Regions from separate parts of the Dyella sp. genome, predicted to be linked through region 2. Evidence: riboswitches for the same ligand, from Rfam matches in the RefSeq annotation. Region 2 holds a riboswitch; each other region holds the start of a gene.
What was found. Region 2 has a riboswitch for cobalamin ahead of V7M64_RS09245 (TonB-dependent receptor). Riboswitches for the same ligand answer to the same signal wherever they lie in the genome.

Region 1 (7,473 bases), on a different contig from region 2:
GAACCGATCTGCGAATAGTCTTCCTGGGCCAGCGAGGGCGCGCGGAAGCCGCTCGACACACTGGCGCGCAATGCAAAGCGATCGGTGAAGTCGTAACGGCTGGCCAGCGCGCCGGACACGGTGTTGCCGAAGTCGTTGTAATCCTCGTGCCGCACCGCGAACGAAGTGCCGAGCTTGTCGGTAAGGTTGGTTTCCAGGCTGACGTATTGCGCGACGTCGCTGCGGCTCCACGAACCCACGTTCACCGGGCTGTAGCCACCGAAGCCTTGTGCCCCGCCCGTCACCCCCGAGGTGCCTACGTAATAGGAAGCTGGGTCGCCCGCTTTAATTTCGTAGGTATTGCGCTGGTATTCGCCACCGAACGCCACCGTGACCGGATTGGGCAGCCAGCCGAGGTTGAAGTCCTTGGCGATGTCCACGTCCACCAATTGCTGCGCGGTGGAGACGATGCCGTCGAAGAAGGTGGTCGGCGTGTAGCCGACGTCGTGCAGGAAGGCGTAATTGGCAGTGTGGATGGTATCGAGCGATACGCGGTTGCCGCCGTAGTTGGCGCTTACATCCCAGCGCCAGCCACCGCTGGTGGTGCCGCGCAGGCCGGCGACGAATTGCTGATCGGTGCTGCGCGATTCCAGCAGCGGCTGGTAGCCGTCCGGATAGAGCGCATTGAGTTGCGCCTTGATCGAAGCAGGGTAGCCGAACGCATTGCGGTACAGCTCATCCGAAATGCCGTTGCGGAAGTGGTAGCTGCCGAAGGCGTAGAACTGGATGTTGTGGGTGATGTCGTATTGCGAGTTGAAGAACAGGTTGTGCTCGCTGACGGTGGGATCACCGAACACCTGCTTCTCGCCCAGCTGCGGATAGCGGATGTCGGCACCGCCATGATTGGTCGGGTCCTGGTGTCCGTCATCCAGGGTAAAGCGCAGCCAGCCCTTGTCGCCGTTCAACGGGATACCGAAATTGACCGAACCTTGCCACTGCTTGCCGCCACCGCGCTGGTAACGGCCACCGTCCAGTTCGACCGAGCCGCCTTGCGCGCCATGCTTCAGGATGATGTTGATCACGCCCGCGATGGCATCGGAGCCGTACTGCGCGGACGCGCCATCGCGCAGCACTTCGATATGGTCGATCGCCGACAACGGAATGGTGTTGAGATCCACCGGCGCCGAACCGCGGCCGATGGTGCCGTCCACGTTCACCATCGAACCGCTGTGCCAGCGCTTGCCGTCGACCAGCACCAGCACTTCGTCCGGCGCGAGGCCGCGCAAAGTGGCGGGGCGCTGCGAATCGGTCGCATCGGTGGCGGCAGGGCGGGGGAAGTTCAGCGATGGGATCAGCCGCGCCAGCGCCGTGGAAAGCTCGGTGGTGCCGGTGCCTTGCAAGGCCGAAGCCGGCACTACGTCGATCGGCGACAGCGAACTGCTGTCGGTGCGGTTCTGCGCGCGCGTGCCGGTGACGATCACGGCTTGCAGGTTTTTCGGGTTGCCGGCGGAAGATGCGCTGGCTTGCGTGGTGTCCTGCGCCGCCGCCGCGGAGGCCAACGCAAACAGGATGGAAGCAGCAAGCAGCAGGGTCGCGTTCTTGGCAGAGCCATTCTGCTGAGACCTGGCCTGATATGGCCGGTTGTTGTCATTAGTCATTGCGGATGATTCCCCTAAGCATGGTCGTTGCTGCGAAGCAGCAAATTGCAGGTTAATGACAAGGTTGCCGAGCAGCAACCGATCATTGGGCGTCTAAAAGTCCAAATGGAAATATCCATCCCGGACGTGCATTTATCCGTATCTCGACGGCCGTTCTCCCAGGCCAAGCATCGTTACGGCATCGTGTAGACGGCGTATAGCGAGCCTTCAACGCGTGAGCCGCATCTCAGCCATGCGCCCCCCAGCCTCCCTATGCACGCCGGGTGCCCCGCTCTAAGATGCTGCGGCCTGAGGTGACTGCCGGGCCTTGCCGGCAGTTGAAACGGGAATCCGGTGCGCTGCCTGCGCGGCCATGCCGGAGCTGCCCCCGCAACGGTAGGCGAGCAACGCGATTCGCATATAGCCACTGTGCTTGCACGGGAAGGCGCGGATCGGAAGGGTGTCCCTTCGCTCGCAAGCCCGGAGACCGGCCACAGGTTGAAACCGTACAGGCGGAGGGCCATGTCGGGCCGCTGCGTCAGTACCGGTACCGTCGTCTTCCTCCTTATTAATGATGCTTGGCCGTGCGCCAGGAGTGGAGGAAGTCATGAGCGATCAATCACCACGCGACACGATGACGCCGGAAGAGCGCTATCGCGAACGCATGCAGCGCAAGAAAGAACTGGTCGATCGCAAGATCGCGCGCGCCACCATCGATCGCGGCGTGCTGGTGGTGAACACCGGCAACGGCAAGGGCAAGAGTTCGTCCGGTTTCGGCATGCTGGCGCGCTCGCTGGGGCATGGCTTCAAGTGCGGCGTGGTGCAGTTCATCAAGGGCACCTTTTCAACCGGCGAGGAAGCATTCTTTCGCCACTTCGCCGGCGACCAGCTCGACTACCACGTGATGGGCGAAGGCTTTACCTGGGAAACACAGGACAAGGCGCGCGACATCGCCGCAGCACAAGCGGCGTGGAAGATCGCCGCGGACATGCTGGCCGACCCCGCGTACGACTTCGTGCTGCTGGATGAACTCAACATCGCCTTGGTGAAACAATACGTGCAGCTCGAGCAGGTACTTGAAGCAGTAACCGCACGCCCGCCGCGGCAACATGTGGTTATCACCGGGCGCGGCGCGCCAGACGGCTTGATCGCGGTAGCCGATACAGTGACCGAGATGCGCGTGGTCAAACACGCCTTCGACGCAGGCATCAAGGCGCAGCAAGGCATCGAACTGTGAGCGTGCGCCATTGCCCGGCCTTGCTGGTTTCCGCACCTGCCTCGGGGCAGGGCAAAACCTCGGTCACTTCCGCGCTCGCGCGCTGGCATGCGCAACAAGGCCGGCGTGTGCGCGTGTTCAAGACCGGGCCGGATTTTCTCGATCCGATGGTGCTGGCGCGGGCTGCGGGCACGCCGGCCTATCAACTCGATCTATGGATGTGCGGCGAAGCGGACGTGCGCAGGCGCCTGTTCGATGCTGCGGCCGATGCCGACCTGATCCTGGTGGAAGGCGTGATGGGCCTGTTCGATGGCGCCCCTAGCAGTGCCGATCTTGCCCAGCAATTGGGCTTGCCGGTGCTGGCGGTGATCGACGGCTCGGCGATGGCGCAAACCTTCGGCGCGCTCGCTTGCGGCCTGGCGACGTATCGCGAAGGGCTGTCCATGTATGGTGTTGCGGCCAATCGCATCGGCAGCGCCTATCATGCGCAATTGTTGCGAGACAGCCTGCCATCCTCGTTGCATTGGTTGGGTGCGTTGCCGCGCGAGGAGCAACTCGCACTGCCCGAGCGTCATCTTGGCTTGATTGCTGCCACTGAACTGGCGGATATCGATGCGCGACTGGATGCCCTGGCTGCTGCATGGGCCCAGCATGCGGCAACTGCCTTGCCGCCGCCCGTGACCTTCGAAGCAGCCGGCGCGGAAAGCATTCCGCCGCTGCTGCAAGGCACGCGCATTGCGGTGGCACGCGATGATGCGTTTTGCTTTATCTATCCGGCCAACCTGGACCTGCTGCGTGGCGCCGGGGCGGAACTGCGTTTCTTCTCGCCGGTGGCCGGCGATGCCTTGCCGGATTGCGATGCCGTGTGGCTGCCGGGCGGCTATCCGGAACTGCACCTGCAAGCCTTGTCGCAGCGGCACGATCTGCATGCCGCCTTGCGTGCGCATCGCGATGCCGGCAAGCCAATGCTGGCCGAATGCGGCGGTTTGTTGTTTGCGCTCGATGCGTTGGCGGACAAGCAAGGCCATTCGGCTGGCATGGCCGGCCTGATGCGTGGACATGCGACGATGCAACCACGGCTGGCCGCGTTGGGGCTGCAAGGCACAGCCCTGCCCGAAGGCGAATTGCGCGGGCATACCTTCCACTATGCGCAGGCGTCAGTCGACGTGCAGCCGCTCGCGCATGCTTTCAATCCGAATCAAGGGCCGTGCAAGGAGGCGGTTTATCGCGATCGGCGGTTGACCGCCAGCTTCGTGCACTTCTACTTTCCTTCGAACGCGCCGGCGGCGTTGCGGTTGTTCTTGCCATGAACACACCGGGCGATGCACGTCCCGTACGCTGCGGCAGGAGCGGATCGTCATGCCGGCGAAGGCCCGAATCCATCCCCGCTACGAGCATGGATTCCGGCCTTCGCCGGAATGACAAAAAGCATGGTGCGAAGTCATGAGTACGGCCTTGGCCATGCTCGCCGCCATCTTGCTGGATCGCCTGCTGGGCGAGCCGCGCCGCGCGCATCCGCTGGTGATCTTCGGTCGCATGGCGGCCTGGATCGAACGGCGCCTACATGCAGACCGGCGTGCGAACGGCTTGCTCGCCTGGTCGTTGGCAGTGCTGCCCTGCGTCGTGTTATTGGCACTCATCCAGCGTTGTGTGCCAGCGTGGCTTGCCTGGTGCATAGCCGTGATCGTGTTGTACGCCGCGCTGGGCCTGCGCAGCCTTGGCGAGCATGCGCAACCGGTAGCGCATGCGTTGGCAGCGGGCAAATTGGACGAAGCACGCAACGCGGTCGGGCGCATGGTCAGCCGCAATACAGCGCCATTGAATGCTGGACAGGTTGCTGCAGCGGCTACCGAATCCGTATTGGAAAACGGCAACGATGCCGTATTCGGCGCTCTGTTCTGGTTCGCCGTCCTGGGTGCGCCTGGCGCGCTGCTTTATCGCCTGGTCAACACGCTGGATGCCATGTGGGGCTATCGCACGCCGCGCTATGTGCGTTTCGGCTGGGCGGCGGCGCGTATCGACGATGTGCTCAATTTCATGCCGGCGCGGCTGACGGCTTGCACCTATGCCTTGTGCGGACACTTCGAGGTGGCGCTGCGTTGTTGGCGTACACAGGCTCCGCAATGGGATAGCCCCAATGCCGGTCCCGTCATGGCGGCAGGTGCGGGTGCATTGGGGGTGAAGCTTGGCGGTGCAGCACCGTATGACGGTGTGTGGGAGGCGCGTCCCGAACTCGGCGAAGGCGCCGTGCCCGATGCCGATGCCATCCATCGCGCATTGCAGTTGCTGCAGCGTGGCGTGGTGCTGTGGCTTGCTGTCGCGCTGTTGCTGGGAATAACGATGCAAGGAGTCTTGCATGCTTGAGCATGGTGGCCGCTTGCGGCGTGCGGCGCGGGAATATGGCATTCCACTGGAAAACTGGCTGGATCTGTCGACCGGCATCAGTCCATTTGGGTGGCCGGTGCCGGATATTCCGTCTTCTGCATGGCGGCGCTTGCCCGAGGACGATGATGGTTTGGTGGAAGCGGCGTGCGCGTATTACGCAGCGCCGCAGCTGTTGCCGGTGGCCGGTTCGCAGGCCGCCATTCAAGCATTGCCGTTGCTGCGGCCGGCATCGCGAGTCGGCATCATGGCGCCGGGTTACGCCGAGCATGCGCATGCATGGCGGCGGGCTGGCCATCAGGTGACGATGGAATCCGCAGATGCGTTGCTGGCAAACCTCGGCGCCTGGGACGCATTGGTGCTGATCCATCCCAACAACCCGGGCGGCGAGCGCTTCGATCCTGCACGGCTGTTGCAGGTTCACGCCGAACTGGCCGCGCGCGATGGCTGGCTCGTTGTCGACGAAGCTTTCATGGATGTCACGCCACAGGAAAGCCTGTGCCGCTATACGGCTCGCGAAGGGCTGGTGGTGCTGCGTTCGGTTGGCAAGTTTTTCGGTATGGCTGGCGCGCGCGCCGGTTTCGCATGTGCAGCGCCGGCCTTGCTTGCGGCCTTGCAGGAACAATTGGGGCCATGGACCTTGAGCGGGCCCGCGCGCCACGTATTGCGGCGTGCGTTGGCGGATCGCGCATGGCATGTGCAGGCACGTGTACGCCTGCTGGAAACGAGTGAACGTCTGCGCGCATTGCTCGCGCAACATGGCTGGACGCCTGCCGCTGGCTGCGGCCTGTTCCAATGGTGCCGTGGCGATGACGCGCCGCGGATTCATCGTGCGCTCGCAGCGCGCGGCATTTTCACCCGCCTGTTCGACGCGCCACCTAGCCTGCGCTTCGGATTGCCACCGGACGAGACCGCCTTCGCGCGTCTCGATCAGGCACTGGCGGAGCTGCTGCCATGACCGCGCGCGTGCTGATGGTCCAAGGCTGTACGTCCGATGCCGGCAAGAGCACGCTGGTGACGGCGCTGTGCCGATGGGCGACTCGGCGCGGTTTGCGGGTTGCGCCATTCAAGCCGCAGAACATGGCCTTGAATTCAGCGGTAACCGTGGACGGCGGCGAGATCGGGCGCGCGCAAGCGGTGCAGGCGCAGGCGTGCGGGCTGGAGCCGAGCATCGATTTCAATCCCATCCTGCTGAAGCCGAACAGCGACGTGGGTGCGCAAGTGATCGTGCACGGTCATCCGGTGGGCAACATGGATGCGCGCGATTATCACGATTACAAACGCCGTGCGTCCGACGCCGTCATGGCCTCGCATGCGCGCCTGGTCGATGCCTACGATGCCGTGATCGTCGAAGGCGCGGGCAGCCCCGCCGAAATCAATCTGCGCGATCGCGATATCGCCAACATGGGTTACGCAGAGGCCGTGGATTGCCCGGTGATCCTGGTCGCCGATATCGACCGCGGCGGGGTATTCGCCCATCTCGTCGGCACGCTGGCCTTGCTATCACCAAGCGAACGCGCACGCGTGGTCGGCTTCGTGATCAATCGTTTTCGCGGCGACCTGGCGTTGTTGCAACCGGGACTGGATTGGCTGGAACGCGAAACCGGCAAGCCGGTGCTGGGCGTGCTGCCGTATCTGCATGGCCTGCATTTGGAAGCGGAAGATGCATTGCCGCGCGAGCGCATGACTAAATCGGTGGCAGCATTGCGCGTGGCCGTGCCGGCGTTGCCGCGCATCAGCAATCACACGGACTTCGATGCATTGCGTGCGCATCCCGATGTCGATCTGCATTTCGTCGGACCGGGCAAAGCGATCCCGGCGTGCGATCTGATCATTCTGCCGGGCTCCAAATCCACGCGCGCCGATCTGGCCTGGCTGCGTGCGCAGGCCTGGGATGTGGCGCTGGCGCGGCATTTGCGTTATGGCGGCAAGGTGCTTGGTATTTGCGGTGGTTTGCAGATGCTGGGGCGCGCCGTGCACGACCCGCTGGGTATCGAAGGCGAGGCCGGCTCCAGCGCAGGGCTGGGCTGGCTGGAGCTGGAAACCACGCTGGAACCGCACAAGCAGCTGCATCGCGTGCATGGCAGGCTGGCCTTCGCCGAGGCCAGCGTGCAGGGCTATGAAATCCACTGCGGCATCAGCCGGGGCGCGGCCCTGGCAAACCCGTTCGCGCGCCTGGATGATGGCCGCTGCGATGGCGCGCTATCGACGGATGGCCAGGTGATGGGCAGCTACCTGCATGGTTTGTTCGATGATCCA
Region 2 (7,473 bases):
GCCTTGCGTGCTTCCTTGCGCAGGCGACGATCGTATGACCACAGATAGATCGCCGGCGTGCTCAACAAGGTCAGCAACTGCGATACCAGCAGGCCGCCAACGATCGCGATGCCCAGCGGCTGGCGCATTTCCGAGCCGATGCCAAAACCGATCGCCAACGGCAATGCCGCGCCCATCGCCACCAGCGTGGTCATGGTGATGGGACGGAAGCGCACCAGTGCGGCTTCGCGGATGGCCTCCGGCGGCGAGCGGCCGTGTTCGCGTTGCGCCACCAGTGCGAAGTCCACCATCAGGATGGCGTTCTTTTTCACGATGCCGATCAGCATCAGCACGGCGATGATCGCCATCAACGACAGCGGCGTATGTGTCACCAGCATCGCCAGGAACGCGCCCATGCCTGCCGCCGGCAAGGTGGAGAGAATGGTCAGCGGATGGCCGAGGCTTTCGTAGAGAATGCCCAGCACGATGTACATGGCCACGATCGATGCCAGCAGCAGGATGCCGCCATTGGACTGCGCCTGCTGGAATTGCTGGTTGGCGCCGGTGAAATCCAGCCGCACGCCAGGCGGCATGTGGATGGAGAACGCCGCTTGCTGCACCAGGTCGATACCGGTGCTCTGTTGCACCTTGGGCTTGAGGTTGTAGTTGATGGTCGCCACCTGTTGCTGGTTGTGGTGGCGAATGCCGAGCGGGCTCATGTCAGGCACGATGCTGGCCAGCGCGGATAGCTGGATCATCTGGCCCTTGCTGTTGCGCACGTACAGGTTGAGCAGTGACTCGGCGCTCATCGATTCGGAGCTGGAAGAAGTCAGCACCACGCGATATTGATTGATATCCGAGTAAATCACCGAGACCTGGTTCTGCCCGAAGGAGTTGAGCAGCACCGAGTCAATGTCGCCGATGTTCACGAACAGGCGGCCGGCTTTCTCGCGGTCGATCTTGATCTCCTGCTGCTTGCCGACCAGGTCGAAATTGCTGCTGATGTCGGAAAGCTGCGGAATGGTGCGCAGCTTGCGCACCATTTGCAGCGTGATCGGCTGCAAATCCTGGCCGCCGCTGGTATCGAGGATCTGGAATTCGTACTGGCCCTGGTTGTCGCCGGCGCCGCCGCCGTTGAAGAACTGGATCGGGTTGAAGTACGCCTTGATGCCCGCGATCGGTTCGAACTTCTTCTCCAGCCGCTCGATCACCTTCTTGATGTCTTCCTTGCGTTGGCCCGGCTTGTCGCCGCGCGGCTTGAGGTCGGCGTACATCGAGGCGGCATTGCCCACCGCGCCGCCTCCGTTGTTCTCCGAACCCAGCACCGTCAGCACATCCTGCGTGGCCGGGTCGTCCTGCAGGAGCTTGTTGGCCTGCTGCACGCGCGTGGCCAGCAGCGTGGGCGAGATGTTGGCGTCGGCCTTGAGCGACACGGCGAGCTGGCCGGTGTCCTGATCCGGCATGAAGGTGCCGCCCGCCGTCTTGACGATCGCCCAGCCGAGTACGGCGGTAAGGATCAGCAAGGTAAGCGGCTGCCAGCGCATCAGGCGGCGGTGGCGCATGGACCAGTCCAGCGCCCGCTCGTAGTGGCCATGCAACCAGCGGTCGAAGCGGTGCAGCGCCTGCTCGATGCGCGAAGGCGATCCGGCATAGGCCGACTCGGGCTTCAAATAGCGGCCGCACAGTGCAGGCGTGAGCGTCAACGACACGATGGCGGAAATCACTACCGCGGCGGTAAGCGTCACGGAGAATTCGCGCAACAGCATGACCAGCATGTTGTTGCCGAACAGCAGTGGCGCGAACACGGCGATCAGCGACAAGGTGATGGAAATAACCGTGAAGCCGATTTCGCTCACGCCGCGCAGTGCGGCATCCAGCGGCGCCTCGCCATGTTCCATGTGGCGGAAGATGTTCTCGATCACCACGATGGCGTCGTCCACCACGAAGCCGATGCACAGCACCAGCGCCACCAGCGACAGCGTGTTGAGCGTGTAGCCGAGCGACCACATCACCACGAACGCGCCGGCCAGCGACAGCGGTACGCTGAGCGAGGCGATCAAGGTGGGCCGCAACCGGCGCAGGAACACCAGCATGACCAGCGACACCAGCACGATACTGATCAGCAGCGCCACTTCCACTTCGTGCAGCGCGCCCTTGGTGCTTTCGGTGAAGTCGAAGATCGGCGTCATCTGCACGTCGGCCGGCAGCAGGTGGCGCAATTGCGGCAGCTTGGCGCGTACCGCTTCGGCGGTTTCCACCGCATTGGCTTCGGGCCGCTTGTTGATCTGCAGGCCCACCGTGCGCATGCCGTTGAACCATGCGGCCTGATATTTATCCTGTTCGCCGCTGCTGACCTTGGCGACATCGGACAGATAGACCGGCACGCCCTTGTGGTTGGAGATCACCAGCTTGGCGAAATCGGCCGGCGTGTGCAGCGCATCGGTGGCCGTCACCATCATCTGCGTCTGGCCGTCGCTCAGCATGCCCTGCGGAGAGGTGACGTTGGCGGCGATCAGTGCATTGCGGACGTCGTTGGCGGTGAGGCCCTTGGCCGACAGCGCGGAGGTATTCACGTCCACGCGTACCGCATGCGGCGTGCCGCCGAACAGTTCCACTCGTGCCACGCCCGGAATCTGCGCGAGCGCGGGGCTGAGCAGTGTGTCGGTGAGATCGTAGAGCTTGTCCGGTGGCATGCTGCTCGAGGTCAGCGCCACGTGCAGGATCGGAATCTGCGAGGTGTCGAACTTGAAGTATTGCGGCGGGCTGGGCAGCGCCGGCAGGTCGGGTTGGGCGGCGTTGATCGCCGTCTGCACGTCGACCGCGGCCTTGTCGATGTTGCGGCCGAAGTCGAAGCGCACCATCACCGTTGCGCTGCCCTGGTTGGCGTTGCCGTAAATCTCCTGCACGCCGGGGATGCGGCCAAGATGGCGCTCCAGCGGGGCGAGCACGGTATTGGCCATGGTCTGCGCGCTGGCGCCCGGCTGCGCGGCGGTGACGAACACACCGGGGAAATCCAGCGTCGGCAACGCCGCCACGCCCAGCATCAGGTAGGCGCAGAAGCCGGCAATGGTCAACCCGATCGCCAACAGCGAGGTGCCGATGGGGCGGCGGATGATGGGGGCGAAGATATTCATGCCGTTACCTGCGCCAAGACGTCAGGCAAACGAAAGCCACGGCCGCGCGCGTCCCGCGCTGGCCGTGGCGCAAGCAAACAGAAGGGCACATTCATGGGCGCCTTTATGCCTTGGGGGCCAGAAGCGCAAATGTGCCTGAAGTCGGGCCGTGCCGAAAGGCATGGCGTTGATTTTCCCTCTCCTGAGAGGCAAGGTCGGAGCCAGGATGGGCCAGCAGGCAGGGATGCAATCCCAGCATTCGCGTGGATGCCGGGATTGGCACCCCAGCCTGCTTGGCATCTGCTGCCTTACAGGCCGTAGCGCACCGTCAAGTACCAGGTGCGACCCAACTCGTTGTAGTAGTAGACCGTCTCATAGCTGTGATCGAACACATTCGCCAGCTTGGCTTCCACCTGCCAATCCGGGGCGAAGCTGTAGCTTGCTCGCAGGTCGGTGGTGGCATAGCCGCCCATGCGTTCGGTATTGGCGATGTCGTCGTAGCGCTTGCTGGAGGCAAAGAACGTCGCGCCCAGGTTGAACCGGCCCAGCCTGCGATCGACGTCGACTCGTGCGGTGCGTTGCGCACGGCGCTGCAGCAGGTTGCCGTTGTTGGCGCCGCCGTCGTTGTTCTTCGGCTGCATCAGCGTGAGATAGCTCTGCACGCGCCAGTCGTCCAGGTTGAAGCCGAATTGGCCTTCCACGCCACGGATGCGTGCGCGGCTCAGGTTTTGCGGTACGTAGTTCTGGTCCAGCACGATCAGGTTGTCGATGGTGGTCTGGTAGGCGTTGACGCCCCAGTTCCAGTGCTGCAACTGCTGTGTCAGGCCGATTTCCGCGCTGCGCGAGGTTTCCGGCCGCAAATCCGGATTGGCCGTCGGAAAGCCGCCGAGGGGCGGAAAGTACAGGTCATCAAACGTGGGCGCGTGGAACGCGCTGCCGTAGCTCACCGACAGCACCGGTCCGTTTTCGAAGTGATAGCCCCACGCCGCCGAGCCCGTGTTGTGATTGCCGAATTGATCGTTGTGATCGTGGCGCGCGGCGAGCTGCACTTCGTTATGGCCGAAGCTGCCCTGGTATTGCGCAAAAGTGCCGGTATCGCCGCGGGTGGTTTGTTGGAAAGCCGTGTCGCTGGCGACGTGTTCCTGCTGGTAATCCACGCCCACGGTGAGCAATTGGTCGGTCGCCAGCGTGATGTCGTTCTGCCACGACGCCTGGTTGCGGCGTGAATTGAAATAACCGGTGGCCATGCGCGGGTAGTACTGGCTGAAATAAGTGCCCTGGTAGTAGCTGGCGAGATCGTCGCGGCTTTGTCCGGCGTCGAGCGTGACTTTCCACATCGGCAGTGGCGTGAAACTCAGGCGCGCGCCGGCCACGTACTGCTCTTCCAGGCTGTCATTGCCGCTGTACGGGCTGCCGGCGAATTCCGCGTTGCTCTTGCTGCGCAGCCAGTCGAAGGCGAGCTCCGTGCCGTTGTCCCAGCGATAGCCGATGTTGGCGAAGCCGTTCCAGTTGCGATAGGCGTCGTTGCGCGGATCGTCCACGTAGCAGGCAATGCCGCGTTCCGCCGCGCCCATGCGGCAATTGGGAATGCCGCCGGTGTAGGTGCCGCCGAGGCTCGCGTTGTACCACAGACGCGCATCGCCGCCGGAAACGCCGGCCTGGCCATTTACGTAACCATGGCTGCCGCCGGTAACGCTTACCGACGGCGAAATGTCGCCGTTCGGCTGACCGTGCCGGGTGAAAATCTGAATCACGCCACCGATCGCATCCGAGCCGTACAGGCTGGCGCGCGGGCCGCGCACGATCTCGATGCGATCGATCGCCTGCACCGGAATCTGCTCCAGCGCTGGCAGGCCGATGCTGACCGAGCCGATGCGCACGCCGTCAATCAGCACCAGCACATGCGTGGCATTGGTGCCGCGCAGATACAGCGAGGATTGCCCGCCGATACCGCCGGTTTGCGCGATCGACACACCGGGCAGGCCAGTCAGCAGGTCGACCACCGATACCGGCTGCAGGCGCTCGATGTCTTCGCGCGTGATCACGGTGACTGAGGACAGCGCCTCGTTGGCGGTGATGGCGGTGCGCGTGGCAGTCACGATCACCGGCGTCAGCGAGCCGTCCTGGCCGTCGTTTGATTGAGCGTAAGCGGCCTGCGCGGCCAGTGACAGCAGCAAGGCGGCTGCAAGCGCATGTTTCTTCAACACGATGGATGTTCCCCTGCCGCGCGTCCCCGCGCGGCGCAAGTCGTCAGCGAGCCGGCATCGGGCGGAGCAAAAAGGGAACGGAAGGCGACCAGGCGCAGAACGCCGCAGCGCGAACTCCGTGCCTCGCCCACCGCGAATGCCAGAACCTGTTCCGGGCCGGTCTCCGGACTTGCGAGTGGCATGTTTGCACATGCCGTCAGCAATGCCTTCCCATGCTTACGCACAGTGGCGCCTTATCGCTGCAATGACTCGCTTACCGTTGCGGGGGCAGTGCCGGACTTGCTGCGCAAACAGCGCACCGGCTTCCCGTTTCATCCCTTTTGCTTTCGCCGTGGGGACACCTGGAACGGGCGCCACTGTAGCCGATGGAACGCGGTCCGGGCAATTTATGCATCTTGTCCCGCACTGTCCGGTTCGAGCGCGAAAAGGGGCCGATAAGCAGATAACGCCTTTTTGCAAGCGCGGCGATGTAGTTATTGGGCCGACGAAGCGAGGATAAGACAATGGACAGCCCGACTATTAACCCAACGTCTCATGCGTATCACTCTTCGGCGGCAGAAGATGCCGCCGCGAGTACTCCGGCGATAACGTCGCAAACCGATCTGTCGGGTGATTTCGTCCAGCCGACCAATAACCCGTTTGCGGGCGCCGGCCGAAAGCCTCGATCCATATTCCGTGAGGTGTGGGATAGGACGCCCTTTGGCGTCCTGCAAAACCTGATTGAAGGAAAAGGCCTCACCTGTAGCTTCTTTCCGGGCATATGCAGCCTGGCAGGGGTCGATGGCGGATACGAAAACAGTACGCAAGGCCCTGCCAGTAAAGCCCGATATGGAGTAACCAGTTCAAGCGATATTCAATCCGGAAAAAATGCCGGAAGGATTGTCGACCTGTCGTCGGTTCCCGCTGTGGAAAAAAGGGTCAGCAGGGTCCTGGATGAAACCATCAAAAACACATGGAGGGCCTATAACCTGATGGACAGCCCGTCAACGTGGACTGGCAAGACAATGACGGCAATGAAGAAGTTGTTCGGGGAAGGGATCACTCGTCCGGACGTACGGGCCAGGATAAAGACCGGGCTGGCTACCTCGCTCGACGGCATGCAACAGCTGAGAGACAACCCGCAGCGAATCTTCCTTGAGGTTTCTCCCGAGCCCGGCGAAGAAAAAACCTCTGCATATACCGTCCTTGGGGAGGCTGGGCCGACGGGCGAAGTGGTATTGAGCAAACCTATTATCGACAAGAACACGGATGAGTCGCTCATGCTGACGCTAAGTCATGAGGCCATGCATTTTTCCGACCTGCGAGACCGCTTTTACGTGGGCTACAGCGACCGGATTGGTTTCTACACAAGAGAGGTCGATGGCCACGACGGCAGCATCGAGGAGGCTCCGGAAAACCCCGACTCCATCGCATGGGCAGCATTAATGCTGGGGATGAACGGGCGCGAATTTCGGACACCGGTAGAAGTATGGGCGCGGTAGGAGTGAGAAAGCCACGCCGCTGGGATGTTTGGCCTGGAAGGTTCCCATCGCGATGGCTATCTCCAGACAGGAATAGGCGTTCTTTGCCGCAATAGCGCAAGACCTCAACAAGAGGATGAGATGGTGGATATCAAGCCCACAAACGCGCCCGCCCTTCTTTATCACCATGCAGTGCTGGATGCTTCTTCCGCGCTTACGCTGTCTTCACCGGAAGTAAGCCCGCCAGCTGGTTCATACGGCGGCTTTCCTCAATCTAGCCACGGTTCCCCAGCGGGCGGCGCGCGCGAGTCGCGGTCAATACTGTATTACACGCCATTCGGGGTCATCTCTGATTGGGCTAATGGTAAAAAAGCCACTCCCTGCGATTTCTTCAGGGGCTTCTGCTCGCTCTTTGGCATCGACAATTCCAGTGGAGACGCCCAGGTTCCAAGCGGACCTGCAAACAGCCGGCCGAACCCGCCAGGCAATGACGCCGTGGTCGGCGGATATGACCGTGGCGTGCACGGCGGCGCATTTATCGAACTGTCACTTGACCCCCAGGTACAGGCAAGAGTCATGCGGCTTCTTGGAGAAGCTTATGAAGATGCCAGGAAAGCATGCGATGTACATCGCCATCCCGAATCCTGGGACGCCAATACACGAACAAGCATGCAGCAATTGTTCGGGAGCAAAGCGGGATCTTCCGAGGTACAG
Region 3 (7,473 bases), on a different contig from region 2:
GATAGGCCGACACGCGGCGCTCAAAGAAGTTGGTGACTTCCTGCACGTCCTGCAGATCCATGAAGTCGAACGGATTCTTCGCGCCGTACTTCTTCGGCAGATCGAGCTGGGCCAGGCGCTGGTCGGCGCAGTATTGCAGGTATTGACGCATGTCCTTCACCGAGAGACCCGCCACGCCGCCGGAAAGCACGTCCTCGGCAAATTGCGTTTCGCAGGCGATCGCTTCTTCCAGCATCGCTTCCACCTGTGCACGCATGTCTTCGTCAAACAGCTCTGGCTCTTGTGCACGCACGGTACGCACCACGGCGAACGCAAAGCCCATATGGCCGGATTCGTCACGGAATACCCAGTTGGTGCCCGAAGCAAGACCATGCAACAGCCCGCGCGAGCGCAGGAAGTACACGTAGGCGAACGCAGCGAAGAAGAACAATCCTTCGATGCACGCCGCAAAGCAGATCAGGTTGAGCAAAAACTGCCGGCGTTGCTCGCGCGTTTCCAGCTTTTGCAGGTTCTGGATGGAATCGATCCACTTGAAGCAGAACGCGCCTTTCTGCTGGATCGACGGAATGTTCTCGATCGCCGCAAACGCCTTGTTGCGCTCGTTCGGATCGGGAATATAGGTGTCGAGCAGCGTAAGGTAGAACTGCACATGCAGCGCTTCCTCGAACAACTGGCGCGACAGATACATGCGCGCTTCCGGCGCATTGATGTGCTGGTACAGGTTCAACACCAGGTTGTTCGCCACGATGGTGTCGCCGGTGGCGAAGAAGGCAACCAGGCGATGGATCAGGTGGCGATCTGCATCGGTCATCTTCGACTTGAGATCGGTGACGTCGAGCGAGAAATCCACTTCCTCCACCGTCCAGGTGTTCTTGATCGCGTTGCGGTACATCTCGTAGAACTCCGGGTAGCGCATCGGGCGCAGCGTGAGTTCGAAACCGGGATCGAGGATGTGCTCGGACATGGATGTTCCTTCAGGCTTAGTCGAGTTTGCGCGCGTACTTGCCGCGCACGAAACGGCTGATGTAGGTGGACAGGCCGACGCCGGCTTCGGCCAGCGTCTGCATGTTGCGTACGTGCATGCGGCCGGGTTTGGCGTCGGTGTATTCGTAGGTGCCATCACGTACGAAGTGCACCAGGATGAAGCCCTTGCCGATCGTATAGGCGCTGACGCCGGAGCGGCGGCTGCGGTTGCGGTAGGGTTTCATTCTTGGCATGGGTGTAAGGAAGTCACTGGCTCCCGGCGTTCGCCAGGATGACGGATTTGAGAGTTGCCGGCGGACTTCCAGCCGCTTTTATCTTGATGAAGATAGCGGCATGAGATCGCGACAGCCCTGTGTTTATATGCTTGCCAACAAGCGAAATGGTGTCCTGTATGTTGGTGTGACGTCTGATCTGATTCAGCGCGTTTCGCAGCATCGCTTGGATCTTGTTTCCGGTTTTACGAAGCGTCATGGCGTTCACCATCTCGTTTGGTACGAAGCGCACGATTCCATGGACTCGGCTATTGCCCGCGAAAAGCTACTTAAGAAATGGCATCGTCGATGGAAGTTAGAGCTCATCGAGAACACGAATCCGTATTGGAATGACCTATACAAAACCTTGTTTTGAACCCGTCACCCCGGCGAAAGCCGGGGCCTGGTGTCTTTCGCTCGAGAAATCCAAAACCAAAGTCGCTAGGCCCCGGCTTTCGCCGGGGTGACGGGCCTGAGGTTACTGGCAAGCCTCGCAATATTCCGGATTTTCCAGCGAGCAGAACACTGCCGCCGTCGCCACTTCCTGTGCGTCGGGCGCAGGCGCCGCAACCGTTGTTGCCGTTACCGTGGTCTTGGCGATCTTGGTGGCTGGCCGCGAGCGCAGGTAATAAGTGGTTTTCACCCCCGCCTTCCACGCATACATGTACATGGAACTCAACTGCCCGATATTCGGGTTCTCCATGAACAAGTTCAGCGATTGGCTCTGGTCGATATATGCACCACGCGCAGCGGCCAGGTCGATCAGCGCTTTCTGCGGCAGTTCCCACACCGTGCGGTAGATCGAGCGCAGACGCTCCGGGATCGCCGTGATGCCCTGGATCGAACCCTCCGCCAGCTTGATCGCGTCGCGGATTTCCGCCGTCCACAAACCCAGCGACTTCAGCTCGTCCACCAGGTAGCGATTCACCACCAGGAAGTCGCCCGACAGCGTTTCGCGCTTGAACAGGTTGCTGACCTGCGGCTCGATGCATTCGTAGCAGCCGGCGATGGAGGCGATGGTCGCCGTCGGTGCGATCGCGATCAGCAGCGAGTTGCGCAGGCCCTTGGCCTTGATCGCTTCGCGCAGCGCATCCCAGCGCGCCACGTCGTGCACCTTGGCATGGGGCCAATAATCGAACTGCAGTTCGCCATTCGCCGCGCGGGTTTCCGCAAAGCCGGGATGCGCGCCGTGTTGTTCGGCCAGCGCGTTCGATTGCGCCAATGCGTTGTAGTAGATCTCTTCGGCGATGCGCGTGGACAGTTCCAGCGCTTCGGCCGAATCTACGGCCAAGCGCAGCTTGAAGAACACGTCCTGCAGGCCCATCACGCCCAGGCCAACCGGGCGCCACTTGCGGTTGGCGGTGGCGGCGGTGTCGATGGGGTAGAAGTTCAGGTCGATCACGCGATCCAGCTGGCGCACCGCCGTGCGCACCGTGGCAGCAAGCTTGGCGAAGTCGAACGAGCCATCGACTACATGGCGGGACAGATTGATCGAGCCCAGGTTGCACACCGCCGTTTCGCCGGCGCTGGTGACTTCCAGGATCTCGGTGCACAGATTCGACAGATGGATGACGTTTTCCGCTTTGGCCGTCTGGTTGCTGGTGGCGTTGCTGCGATCCTTGAAGGTCATCCAGCCGTTGCCGGTCTGCGCCAGCGTGCGCAGCATGCGTGCATAAAGTTCGCGTGCCTTCACCGTCTTTACCGCCAGACCTTCGGCTTCGGCCTTGTGATAGGCGCGCTCGAAGGTTTCGCCCCAGCTGTCGACGAAATGCGGCACGATCTTTGGATCGAACAGCGACCAGTTGCCGTCGTGTTCGACGCGGCGCATGAATTCGTCGGGAATCCAGTTGGCGAGATTGAGGTTGTGCGTGCGGCGCGCTTCGTCGCCGGTGTTGTCGCGCAGTTCGAGGAATTCCTCGATATCGGCGTGCCACGGTTCCAGGTACACGCAGGCCGCGCCTTTGCGCTTGCCGCCCTGGTTCACCGCGGCGACCGAGGCATCCAGCGTTTTCAGCCATGGCACCAGACCGTTGGAATGGCCGTTGGTGCCCTTGATCAGCGAACCGCGCGAACGTACGCGCGAATAGGCCAGGCCGATGCCGCCGGCGAATTTGCTGAGCTTGGCGACGTCGCCGTACTTCTCGTAGATCGATTCCAGCGAATCCAGCGGCGAGTCGAGCAGGAAGCAGGAGCTGAGCTGCTCGTGCGCCGTGCCGGCATTGAACAATGTCGGCGAGCTGGCGATGTATTCCAGCGACGAAAGCAGGCGGTACAGCTCCAGCGTTTCGCCAATCTCGTTGCCGCCGAGTGCGCAGGCGATGCGCATGAAGAAATACTGCGGCGTCTCCACCACTTTGCGCAGTTGCGGATGGCGCAACAAGTAGCGGTCGTACACCGTGCGCAGGCCGAAGTATTCGAAGCGGCGCGAGGCCAGCGGATCGATCGCATCGTTGAGCTTGCGTGCGTTTTCGGTCACGAAATCACGCAGCCGCGCATTGACGATGCCCAGTTCGGCACCGCGTGCGACGGATTGCGAAAAGCTCTGGATTTCCTGCCCGCTCACTTCCTTGTCGATAAAGGCGCTGAGCAGGCGCGCGGCGAGCTGGCCGTATTCCGGTTCCTCGGCGGTGAGCGCGGCGGCGGTACGGATGGAAAGCTGATCCAGTTCCTGCGTGGTGGCGCCGTCATACAAGCCGCCGATGGTCTTCAGCGCCACGCGCAGCGGATCGACCGCATGCAAGCCTTCGGCGCTGCGCGTGACCGCGCGGACGATCTTGTTGACGTCGACCACTTCCTGCCGGCCGCTGCGCTTGGTGACGCGCATCTGGCCCGGGTTGTGCGGAGGAGTCAGGGTGAAAGGTGCTTCGGCGGTAGCGGACATCGTTCCAGCAATGGCAGTGGCCGGCGCGTGGGCATCGGCGGAGAAAACGGCAGGTTCGGCGCGGTCGGCAGTGCGCTCGCGCGATTCGGTATCGATAGGTTGCATGTCGGACGCTCCGGGCTGCGGAATCGGTCCGGCCGGCGAGAGCCGGTTCGTGCGGACAGATTCCTTGGACTCAACCGCCTGCTCCCGCGCGCAGGGCTGAGGTGGCGGTACCGCGGTCGTGCTCGCTCGACACAGGCAATGACATCCGCGTCGCGCGACACACCTCTCCCACGGAGGCCGTCACCAGCGGCATGGCGCTCCGGCCAGACCGTGTCGGCAGGTCTTCGGACTTGCGGATGTGGATCTCGCGATCCGCCTACTCGCCCCGCTTCCCAGCCCTGCAGGCCAGTGCGACTGGGCTTTGGTCTCCGCCTACCGCTGCGGGGCAGTTCCGGACTTGCACCGGATTCCCGAGCCACCTCGAAATCGTTCGAAGCGGCAACCGACGGAGCACAACATATCGGGGTCGCCGTTGCCGGTCAACCCAATAATTTGTGGATAAGCCGGTGGATAACCAGACGGACTCCAACCGCCATGCGGCCTGTGGCCCGGTTGAAAATTTTTTCGCTACGGCACGATGGCGACAACGATCCCCAGCCACATCAGCACCAGCCCCGCGGCGAAGCTGCGGCGCGCGGGCGCGATCCGTTCGACGGTGTCATCGGCCACCGGCGTGGTGGCGATCCAGATCGTCGCGCCCAACGCCATGAAACTGAAGAAGGCCAGGCACACCACCACGATGTCACGCGCATTCCAGGGCGTAGGTTCGTGGACGCCCCAATAACCGAGAAAGGCCATGCCCATCGCCGACATGGTGGCAGAGGCGGAGCAGAGACCGACGACCGAACCGGTGGGTGCGCGCATGCCGCCGACTCCATGGAAAGATTGGGCGGATCGTAGCGCAAGGCGTGGTGTGCGCCCGCACTGCGCCGATCACGAAGCCGGGCAAGTCTCCATTGGTTCGTGCGCGCTCACAGACTTACATCGATCTCGATCGGGTAATCGACCGAATCGGACAATTTGGGCGGTATGGGAAATGTCCACGCCGAAAACTGGCCGGCGAGGCATTTCGCGACGGCTGTCGGCGCGCGCACATCCACGTGCAGCGGATGTCCGTCGGGCGAAATATCCGCAACCAGCGTAAAGGGCGACTTGTCCGCCGGCGCGTTGCTCGCCAGGCAGGCTTTCAGTGCGTCGGTCATCGGGTTGCCGGTCTTGGCCCAGAATTGTTTTTGATAGGCCGGGCCGGTGGGGCCGGCTTCCACCATCTTTGCGCGCTGCACGCGCGTGGTGAAGGTGTCCGTCGAGGGCGGCTGTGCGCCGGCAAGCAGCGCGAGCACGAGGGCTGTAAGCATGGCGGCGGGGCCGGCGGCTGGATGGGTACGGCACCATATCGCAGATAGATGGAGCGAAAAAGCATGGACGCTGCGCGTTTCGCGAAGTCGACATGGATCGAGTCCGCGACGGGACGGGCGTGCAGCAACGATGCGAATACGGTGCTGCTCCGTATGCTCGTCCATCCATGTGACCTTGACGGTCTGAGAGCAAGGCCATCTGCCTTGTATGTATCGGAAGTTCGTGGATAGCAGGCGGTGTAGTCACTTTCGATTTTTTTGTCGGCGAATGGCTCTCTTCGATTATCACTTGCATGACGGAACGAAAAGCTCAAACGTCATTGCGGCGCACGAGGGGTGAGCATGTACGCTCAAGCGAAATCCGAATGAACAGTGCACTGGGAGCTATCCATGTACGGCAGTTCAAAGCATGCAATGGTGATTGCAATAGCGGATTCAAGGCTGGGGTACTGCTGCCTTTTTGCGAATTTTCTGCCTTGCGCGTCGAGCGCTTGGCATCCCTCCGTAGATATCCGATGCGTACGTCCTCATAAGCCAACTTCCACGCCACGTAGTGGGAGGTTTGATTGGAGTGTTGCGTTTCATTCGGCTGGAATGGTGGGACCTTGCTTGTCTATCGAGGTCGCACCGTGCAAGACGGAGGCCCGGGACGGGTCTTCTTGCAAGAAGGCGGTCGACGTAAAGCGGCCGTTGTGAATCAGGGGGCAGTAAACCGAAAAAGGTGCTCTATGAAAATCTTCACGGGAAAGAAGAAGTCGATTCTCGCCATGGGAGTTCTTGGGCTGAGCGCAGCATTGACCGGGTTCGATGTATCTGCCCGATCCGATATCCAATCCGACCAGGTTGTCCCCTTGATTATTGGTGGTACCGAAGTGCCAAGGGGCAAATATCCCTTCATGGCTTCGCTTCAGGATGAAGGCAACCATTTTTGCGGCGGTTCGCTCCTTGACACGAGGTCGATTCTTACTGCCAGGCATTGTGTCGTAGACATTACGAACGATGAGGCGGCTTCTCACGTATCGGTCACTGTCGGACAAACGCTCCTCAGTGACGGGATCGGTTCGCAGCGGCGGGGCATCAGTGCGGTTTTTGTCAGTACGTTGGAGGGCTCCGATCTGGCTGTTGTTGTACTGGACCGACCTGTGATGGGCATCGCGCCTGTCGCATTGCCGACGCCCGGGAGTGACGCTTTGTACAGGCCCGGCCAGATGGCAACGGTGATCGGCTGGGGAAATACCGATAGCGAAGGTTTTCCATACCACCCGGATCGATTGCGTGAGGTGGATGTACCGATCCTGTCGATGGAGGAATGCATCATCGCGGCGCCGGAATTTGATTTCAGCACGAATTTCTGCGGTGGGGTGCGAGGCAAGGGGGCGTGTCACGGTGACAGCGGCGGCCCCGTCATTCGCGTCATCGGTGGACGCGTGTACCAGATCGGCACCGTCTTCGGGGGCATTCGTTGCGCAGGACAAGGGGCGCCCGGGGTCTATGCCAATCTCAGCGATCAAAGACTCTGGGATAGCCTCATTCCCATCTGGGTCAAATTCTAATCGGTGTGTTTAAACGGAGGCCGCATCGTGCTCGACGGGTGGGGCTTCCTGCGAACGGGCAGTCGCATGGCGCGATTGTCGTGATGACAACGGAGCTGAATGGAGCATTTTCATGAGTATCTCAAGGAAAAGAAAAGGGCAGGCCCTTGCGCTAGGCATTCTCGGGTTTGGTGCGGGGTTGATCGCAGCTGGCACATCCGCCGCATCTGACGGGCATGGCCAGGTTGGGCCTCTTATCATCGGCGGTACTGAAGTACCCAGGGGCAAATACCCCTTCATGGCATCGGTCCAGATAGATGGAAAGCATAGATGCGGAGGATCACTGCTCAGTTCCACATTGGTCATTACGGCTGCGCACTGCGTAGAAGGCGTCAATGACAAAAACGCGCACCGGCTATCGGTGA

Region 1: another riboswitch for cobalamin. It lies ahead of cobO (cob(I)yrinic acid a,c-diamide adenosyltransferase); the one in region 2 lies ahead of V7M64_RS09245 (TonB-dependent receptor).
Region 3: another riboswitch for cobalamin. It lies ahead of V7M64_RS04585 (ribonucleoside-diphosphate reductase subunit alpha); the one in region 2 lies ahead of V7M64_RS09245 (TonB-dependent receptor).

Annotation. Positions count from the first base shown of each region.
Region 1 is NZ_DAIOEU010000048.1:28,700-36,172, reverse strand. Features, by position in the region: gene V7M64_RS16915 (TonB-dependent receptor) at 1-1,637, opposite strand, end outside; cobalamin riboswitch at 1,912-2,127, shown strand; gene cobO (cob(I)yrinic acid a,c-diamide adenosyltransferase) at 2,251-2,853, shown strand; gene V7M64_RS16905 (cobyrinate a,c-diamide synthase) at 2,856-4,142, shown strand; gene cbiB (adenosylcobinamide-phosphate synthase CbiB) at 4,276-5,196, shown strand; gene cobD (threonine-phosphate decarboxylase CobD) at 5,189-6,172, shown strand; gene V7M64_RS16890 (cobyric acid synthase) at 6,169-7,473, shown strand, end outside.
Region 2 is NZ_DAIOEU010000016.1:22,422-29,894, forward strand. Features, by position in the region: gene V7M64_RS09240 (efflux RND transporter permease subunit) at 1-3,113, opposite strand, end outside; gene V7M64_RS09245 (TonB-dependent receptor) at 3,401-5,299, opposite strand; cobalamin riboswitch at 5,436-5,659, opposite strand; gene V7M64_RS09250 (hypothetical protein) at 5,803-6,780, shown strand; gene V7M64_RS09255 (hypothetical protein) at 6,901-7,473, shown strand, end outside.
Region 3 is NZ_DAIOEU010000006.1:27,676-35,148, forward strand. Features, by position in the region: gene V7M64_RS04565 (ribonucleotide-diphosphate reductase subunit beta) at 1-964, opposite strand, end outside; gene V7M64_RS04570 (hypothetical protein) at 981-1,208, opposite strand; gene V7M64_RS04575 (hypothetical protein) at 1,231-1,455, opposite strand; gene V7M64_RS04580 (GIY-YIG nuclease family protein) at 1,384-1,611, shown strand; gene V7M64_RS04585 (ribonucleoside-diphosphate reductase subunit alpha) at 1,714-4,221, opposite strand; cobalamin riboswitch at 4,419-4,623, opposite strand; gene V7M64_RS04590 (hypothetical protein) at 4,729-5,025, opposite strand; gene V7M64_RS04595 (peptidase C13) at 5,133-5,516, opposite strand; gene V7M64_RS04600 (serine protease) at 6,245-7,069, shown strand; gene V7M64_RS04605 (serine protease) at 7,182-7,473, shown strand, end outside.